Regions from separate parts of the Streptomyces sp. MUSC 14 genome, predicted to be linked through region 2. Evidence: riboswitches for the same ligand, from Rfam matches in the RefSeq annotation. Region 2 holds a riboswitch; each other region holds the start of a gene.
The links. A riboswitch is a leader RNA that binds a small molecule or an ion and turns the genes downstream of it on or off. The one in region 2 is predicted to bind S-adenosylmethionine.

Region 1 (2,245 bases), on a different contig from region 2:
GCTGGAGAGCTGACCGGACGGACGCCGCCTCGGCCGGAGGGCCGGACCCTCACACCGCCGGGACGCAGCGGCCGTCCTCCGTGCGGTACTGCCACTTGGCACCCTCGGTCACCAGTTCCCGCACGGCGGTCACGAAGCGCTCGACGTGCTCGTCCGGCGTGCCCGCGCCGAAGCTGACGCGGATGGCGTTGAGGGACTTCTCGCCGGGGGCCGCCTCCGGAGCGCCGCACTCGCCCTGGGTCTGGGGGTCGCTGCCGAGCAGGGTGCGGACCAGGGGGTGGGCGCAGAAGAGGCCGTCACGGACGCCGATGCCGTACTCGGCGGAGAGCGCGGCGGCGAAGTGGGAGCTGTTCCAGCCCGCCACCACGAAGGAGAGCACGCCGACCCGCGGGGCGTCGTCGCCGAACAGGGACAGCACCCTCACCTGCGGCACCTCGGCCAGACCCGCGCGGACCTTCGCGATCAGGTGCTCCTCACGGGCCACCAGGTTCTCCCAGCCGGCCTCGGCGAGCGCCTTGCAGGCCGACGCGATGGAGTAGGCGCCGATGACGTTCGGGGAGCCCGCCTCGTGCCGGGCGGCGCTCTCGTGCCACTCCACGGCCACCGACCCGTCAGGCCGCCGGGTGACCGTGCGGCTGGCGCCGCCGCCCGCGAGGTACGGCTCGGCCGCGCGCAGCCAGTCGGCGCGGCCCGCGAGGACGCCGGAGCCGAAGGGGGCGTACAGCTTGTGCCCGGAGAAGGCGACCCAGTCGACGTCCAGGTCGCGCACGTCCACCCGGTGGTGCGGGGCCAGCTGGGCGGCGTCCAGGACGATCCGGGCGCCGTGGGCGTGTGCGGCGGCGGCGAGCTCGCGCACCGGCCACAGCTCGCCGGTGACGTTGGAGGCGCCGGTGACGCAGACCAGGGCCGGGCCGTACGGGTCGCGGTCGGCGAGAGCCCGCTCCAGGGTCTCGACGGCCTGGCGCGGGGTGCGCGGCGCGTCGAGGTAGGTGACCCGCGCGTCCTGCCAGGGCAGCAGGGAGGCGTGGTGCTCGGTCTCGAAGACGAAGACCTGGCAGCCGGCGGGCAGGGCGCGGGCGAGCAGGTTGAGCGAGTCCGTGGTCGAGCGGGTGAAGACCACCTGGTCGTCGGCGCGGCAGCCGAGGAACTCGGCGACCGTCCTGCGGGCGTTCTCGAACAGGTCGGTCGAGAGCTGCGAGAGGTAGCCGGCACCGCGGTGGACGCTGCCGTAGTACGGCGCGTAGGCGGCGACGTCGTCCCAGACGCGCTGGAGCGCGGGGGCGCTGGCCGCGTAGTCGAGCGCCGCGTAGGTGACTTCGCCTCCGGTCACGAGCGGGACGGTGACATCCCGTCCCAGAACGGGCAGCGGGGCACAAACGGACTGGGCAGCGGCGACGGCGGAGACAGACATGGGTGGACTCCCGTGAGGACGTACGGCAGCAAGGCGTACGGAAAGAAGAGAAAGAGGGGGTGCGGAGGCGGGGCTCGGCGGCCCTATCGCATTCGCTTGCTCACGGAAGGCTCCTCGACGACCAGGACCCCTGGTTTGCCGAGGGGTCCGCGCTTGCCGTGGACCTCGCTGCCCACGACCTGGTCCTCACCCGGGGCACCCCGCCACGGACGGAGGGTTGCCGGACAGTCGGCCGGGGCCTCATGACTGTCACTCATGACCTGGTTCAGGAAACTACGTCAACTGATCGTCGTCCCGCAACCCTGGTCCGGATCGCGGGACGCTCGTCATGACCGCTGTGCGTTGGTCGCCGCCACCCAGCGCTCCAGCGCCCCCTTCGCCGCACCCGAGTCGATGGACTCGACGGCCCGGGCCATACCGGCGCCGAGCTGTTCGGCGAGCGGGGCGTCCGTCGGGTCCAGGGCGACGAGGGCCGCCGCCGAGTTCAGTACGACGGCGTCCCGCACCGGGCCCCGCTCGCCGTCCAGCAGCCGCCGGGCCACGTCCGCGTTGTGGGCCGGGTCGCCGCCGCGCAGGGCCTCCACGGGGACGAGGCCGATGCCCACCTCGCGGGGGTCGAAGACCTCCTCGGTGACCTTGCCGTCCCGCACGACCCAGACATGGGACGTGGCCGTCGTCGTCAGCTCGTCCAGGCCGTCGTCACCGCGGAAGACCAGCGCGGAGTTGCCGCGCTCCGCGAGCACGCCGGCGACGATCGGCGCCTCCCGCGCGACGGCCACGCCGACCGCCTGGGACCGCACCTTCGCCGGGTTGGTGAGGGGGCCGAGCAGGTTG
Region 2 (2,245 bases):
GTACGACCTTGAACACCAGCTTGTCCAGGTACGCCTCACCCTTCTTGGTCCACAGCGCGGAACCCCAGGCGTATCCGGTGCGCTTGGCGAGGGTGAGCGACTGGTTCTGCACGTACTGCTTCAGCACGAAAGGCCCGGAACCGATCACGCCCTCACTGCACTTCTGCTGTGGGGTCTTCTTCGCGCTGGCCGAGGACTCGATGCCGAGCGAGTGCGTCGAAGTAGCCTGCAGGAACTGGGCGTTGGGCTGGCTGAAGGCCACCTTCACGGTGAGCGGGTCGACCACCGTGGTGCTCTTGACGCCGCTCAGGTAGCCCTCGGCGAGAGTGCCCAGGGCACCGAGCTTCGGCACCGCGTCGAAGTTGTCCTTGACTACCTGCGCGGTCAGTTTCGATCCGTCGCTGAAAGTGACGCCCGAGCGCAGATGGAAGGTGAACGTCGTGGCGTCGGAGCTGACGTCCCAGCTCTTCGCCAGCCACGGCACGATCTTGCCAGTCTTCGGGTCCTGGTCCGTCAAGGAGTCCACGATCTGGCGCACCGAGTAGATGGTCTCGTTGCTGGCGACCTGCTGCGGATCCACGCAGCCGGAGTCCGAACCCACCGCGAAGGCCAGGGTACCGCCGGACTTGGGCCGCCCGGTGCCGCTGCCTGCTTCGCCGCCGCCCGATCCGCAGGCGGTGAGCAGAGCGCTGGTGGTCACAAGGGCGGTCAGCGCCGCCCACCGAGAGTTTCTGACATGGGAAAGTGCAATCACGGAGGGCTTCTCCTACTCGTGTCACCAGGCACGGTGGTGGTACGGGACACGGCCGTGCGTGGGCGTGCGGCCCCGGTCGGTGCGATGCCGACGCCGGGGGAACGCTGTGCAGACGGGGATCAGGGGAAATCGGGGATCAGGCGCAGACGGACGCGGCGAGGACTCCTGTCGGACTGCGACCAGCGGCGAAAAGGCCCGTCAGGCCTGACAGAGACAGCTGGTCGAGCGCTTGAGGTCGATGTGGCGCCGACGCGACAGCCGGGAGAAAACGGTGGCGCCGGCGAAACGGGCGCTGAGGTCACCACCGTGCCGCATAGCTGTCCTCCACATGTCCGGCCCCGGTCACGGGGCCACGCGCTTGCGGAGATCGTCGGTGATCCCGCCGGGCTTTCACCTGGAGCACCCCACCGCGCGGGAGGGTTGCCGGTCAGCGAGCCAGGGCTTGACGCTGACACTCAATGCCGTTCGTGATCGTACGGAGCGGTCTTGTCGTACGTCAATGGCGCAAAAGAACGCCCTGTCAGGGCAGTTCGGGGGCGCAAGTGCGTCCGGCTCAGGAGCCGCCGCGTTCGCGGGGGATCTTCTGGCCGGCCTCGATTGCCACCGGCAGCCGGTTCTCGGCCGGGGGCAGCGGGCAGGTGGCGAGGTCCGTGTAGGCGCACGGCAGGTTCGCGGCGCGGTTGAAGTCCAGGACGACCGTGCCGTCGGCGGCGGGCGGCTCCAGGGACAGGGAGCGGTTGGCGGCGTAGGTGGTGACCCCGGAGGTCGCGTCGGTGAACAGCACCATCAGCCGACCCAGGCCGTGTCCCGGGAACGCGGTGAGTGACAGCCGGCGCCCGTCCAGCTCGAACTCGACCCGGCCCGGAGCGTCGTAGACATGCTCAAGGCCCTCGATCGCGGCGCCCACGGTGGTTGGTCGTGGCGTGTCGAAGGGGATGTAGCGGCCCGTCACCGCCCAGCGTGGGTCGGGGGCGTAGGCGGGCGTTCCGGTGAAGGCCGTGCGCAACGGCGCGTCCGGGTGCCGCGGGCGCACGATGTCGTGCCCGCCGCGCCGGGCGACCTCGATGACGGCGTCTGCCCAGACGGCGTTGACGCCACCGCGTTCGGGAAGCAAGCCGAAGCGGTGTTCACCGTGCACCGGCGTTCCGTCGACGACCAGTTCCTCGCCGTCGTCGAGGTCCACGACGACCCCGTCGGTGCCGGTGCGCCATGCGCCGGGCGCGTCCGGGAAGCGCTGGGGCCGGTCGTCGAGCCAGTGCTGGCCGGTGATCGCCAGGAACCCGTGCGGGTCGGCGAGCCGGGCCTCCTGGGCGCGGTACCACTCCAGCCAGTTCTCGGTGAAGGCGTGGAGGTCTGTTGTGGTGGCCTCGGTGGTCATGGGTTCTCCTTCGTCACGGGGGTGCAGGGGGCCGGCCGGGCCGTCGGTTCGACCAGCGTGCTCAGCGGGCCAGTTCGCCGAGGAGTCGCCAGGTGCGACGGCGGTCGGCTTCT
Region 3 (2,245 bases), on a different contig from region 2:
TGTTCCAGCAGGCCGCGCCGGGCCGCGTACTCGCCGCCCAGCGGCTGCACGAATCCGGCCAGCTGCGGCCAGTGCATGTTGAGCAGCGGGCGGGCCATCAGCTCGGTGACCCGGCCGCCCTGCCCGGCGGCACCGGCGAGCGGACGGTCGTACATGGCCTTCACCAGCGAGATCCCGGGGTCGGTGAGGAGGGGGCCGACGATGCCGGAGACGAAGTCGGCGGAGAACTCGCGCAGGTCGGCGTCGACGAAGCAGATGATGTCGCCGCGGGTCACGAGGAGCGAGCGCCACAGCACCTCGCCCTTGCCGGGGACGGCCGGGATGCGCGGCAGGATCGTGTCCCGGTGGACGACCCGGGCGCCCGCGGCGGCGGCCACCTCGGAGGTGCGGTCGGTGGAGCCGGAGTCGACGACGACGAGCTCGTCGACGAGCGGGACCCGCTCGACCAGCTCGCGCCGGATGACCGTGACGATGTCGCCGACGGTCTCCTCCTCGTCGAGCGCGGGCAGCACGACGCTGATCGTCTGCCCCGTACGCTGCTTGGCGGCCAGTATCCGCTGGAGCGGGCGGTCGGTCACGGACCAGGAGTGGGTGGCCAGCCAGCGCTCTACTTCTTCCAGCACGCTCTGCGGCTCCTCACTGTTCGTGATCACAGGTGGTGGCTGTGTGATCCATCTCGCGGTTCGGACGACTATCTCAACTGTCCTGGCCTTCGGTTACAGTCTTGAACAACGCCGGTGACCATCGCATGTCGGGGTCGCGCGCGCAGCACGATTCGTGCGTACAACTGCTCATACAACCGCATACCGCTCATCCAGAGGGGCAGAGGGACACGGCCCGATGAAGCCCCGGCAACCCTCCAGTCGGTTCTTGTCACGTTGACGTGGCGAGGCTCCCGGCTAGGGAAGGTGCCAAATCCGTCTCACGGCGAGATGCGTCGTGAGGAAGATGAGGAGAAAGGGCCTCGCCTCCATGGCTGTGCAGACAGTTGCAAGCACCTCCACCTCCCCCGTCGACCTCGGTCCGGCCGCGGCGCTGAGCTGTCGCGAGTGCGGTCACCGTGTCCCGCTCGGCCCGGTCTTCGCGTGCGAGGAGTGTTTCGGCCCGCTGGAGATCGCCTACGACTTCTCGGCCTACGGCACCGAGGAACTGCGGGCCCGCATCGAGGCCGGCCCCGCGAACATCTGGCGGTACGCCCCCCTGCTGCCCGTCCCGGCCGACGTCGCCGACAAGCCGAACATCAACCCCGGCTGGACCAAGCTCGTCAAGGCCGACAACCTCGCCCGCGAACTGGGCATCACCGGTGGCCTGTTCGTCAAGGACGACTCCGGCAACCCGACGCACTCCTTCAAGGACCGCGTCGTCGCCCAGGCCCTGGAGGCCGCCCGCGCCTTCGGCTTCACCACCCTGTCCTGCTCCTCCACGGGCAACCTGGCCGGTGCCGTCGGCGCCGCCGCCGCCCGCGCCGGCTTCCGCTCCTGCGTGTTCATCCCGCACGACCTGGAGCAGGGCAAGATCGTCATGGCCGCGGTCTACGGCGGCGAGCTCGTCGGCATCGAGGGCAACTACGACGACGTGAACCGCTTCTGCTCCGAGCTGATCGGCGACCCGGCCGGCGAGGGCTGGGGCTTCGTCAACGTCAACCTGCGGCCGTACTACGCCGAGGGCTCCAAGACGCTGGCGTACGAGATCTGCGAGCAGCTCGGCTGGCGGCTGCCGGACCAGATCGTGATCCCGATCGCCTCCGGCTCCCAGCTGACGAAGATCGACAAGGGGCTGAAGGAGCTGATCGGGCTCGGGCTGGTCGAGGACAGGCCGTACAAGATCTTCGGTGCGCAGGCCGAGGGCTGCTCGCCGGTGTCGACGGCCTTCAAGGCCGGGCACGACGTGGTCCGCCCGCAGAAGCCGAACACCATCGCCAAGTCCCTCGCCATCGGCAACCCGGCCGACGGGCCGTACGTGCTGGACATCGCCCGCCGCACCGGCGGTGCGGTGGAGGACGTGACGGACGAGGAAGTCGTCGACGCGATCAAGCTGCTGGCCCGCACCGAGGGCATCTTCGCCGAGACGGCGGGCGGCGTGACGGTCGGCGTCACCCGCAAGCTGGTCGAGGCCGGTGTCCTGGACCCGACGAAGACCACGGTCGTCCTCAACACCGGCGACGGCCTGAAGACCCTCGACGCGGTGGCCGGCACGGGTCTCACCGCCACCATCCGTCCGACCCTGGACTCCTTCCGAGAGGCTG

Region 1: another riboswitch for S-adenosylmethionine. It lies ahead of BIV25_RS12795 (aminotransferase class V-fold PLP-dependent enzyme); the one in region 2 lies ahead of BIV25_RS54350 (putative leader peptide).
Region 3: another riboswitch for S-adenosylmethionine. It lies ahead of thrC (threonine synthase); the one in region 2 lies ahead of BIV25_RS54350 (putative leader peptide).

Annotation. Positions count from the first base shown of each region.
Region 1 covers NZ_MLYN01000021.1:51,167-53,411, reverse strand. Annotated here, with positions in the region: gene BIV25_RS12800 (Lrp/AsnC family transcriptional regulator) at 1-13, shown strand, start outside; gene BIV25_RS12795 (aminotransferase class V-fold PLP-dependent enzyme) at 50-1,411, opposite strand; SAM riboswitch class IV at 1,556-1,672, opposite strand; gene trpD (anthranilate phosphoribosyltransferase) at 1,738-2,245, opposite strand, start outside.
Region 2 covers NZ_MLYN01000023.1:158,824-161,068, reverse strand. Annotated here, with positions in the region: gene BIV25_RS14930 (ABC transporter substrate-binding protein) at 1-700, opposite strand, end outside; gene BIV25_RS54350 (putative leader peptide) at 953-1,069, opposite strand; SAM riboswitch class IV at 1,104-1,217, opposite strand; gene BIV25_RS14925 (DUF1684 domain-containing protein) at 1,308-2,132, opposite strand; partial or broken gene BIV25_RS14920 (TIGR03564 family F420-dependent LLM class oxidoreductase) at 2,194-2,245, opposite strand, start outside.
Region 3 covers NZ_MLYN01000022.1:95,658-97,902, forward strand. Annotated here, with positions in the region: gene BIV25_RS13560 (glucosyl-3-phosphoglycerate synthase) at 1-623, opposite strand, end outside; SAM riboswitch class I at 808-955, shown strand; gene thrC (threonine synthase) at 973-2,245, shown strand, end outside.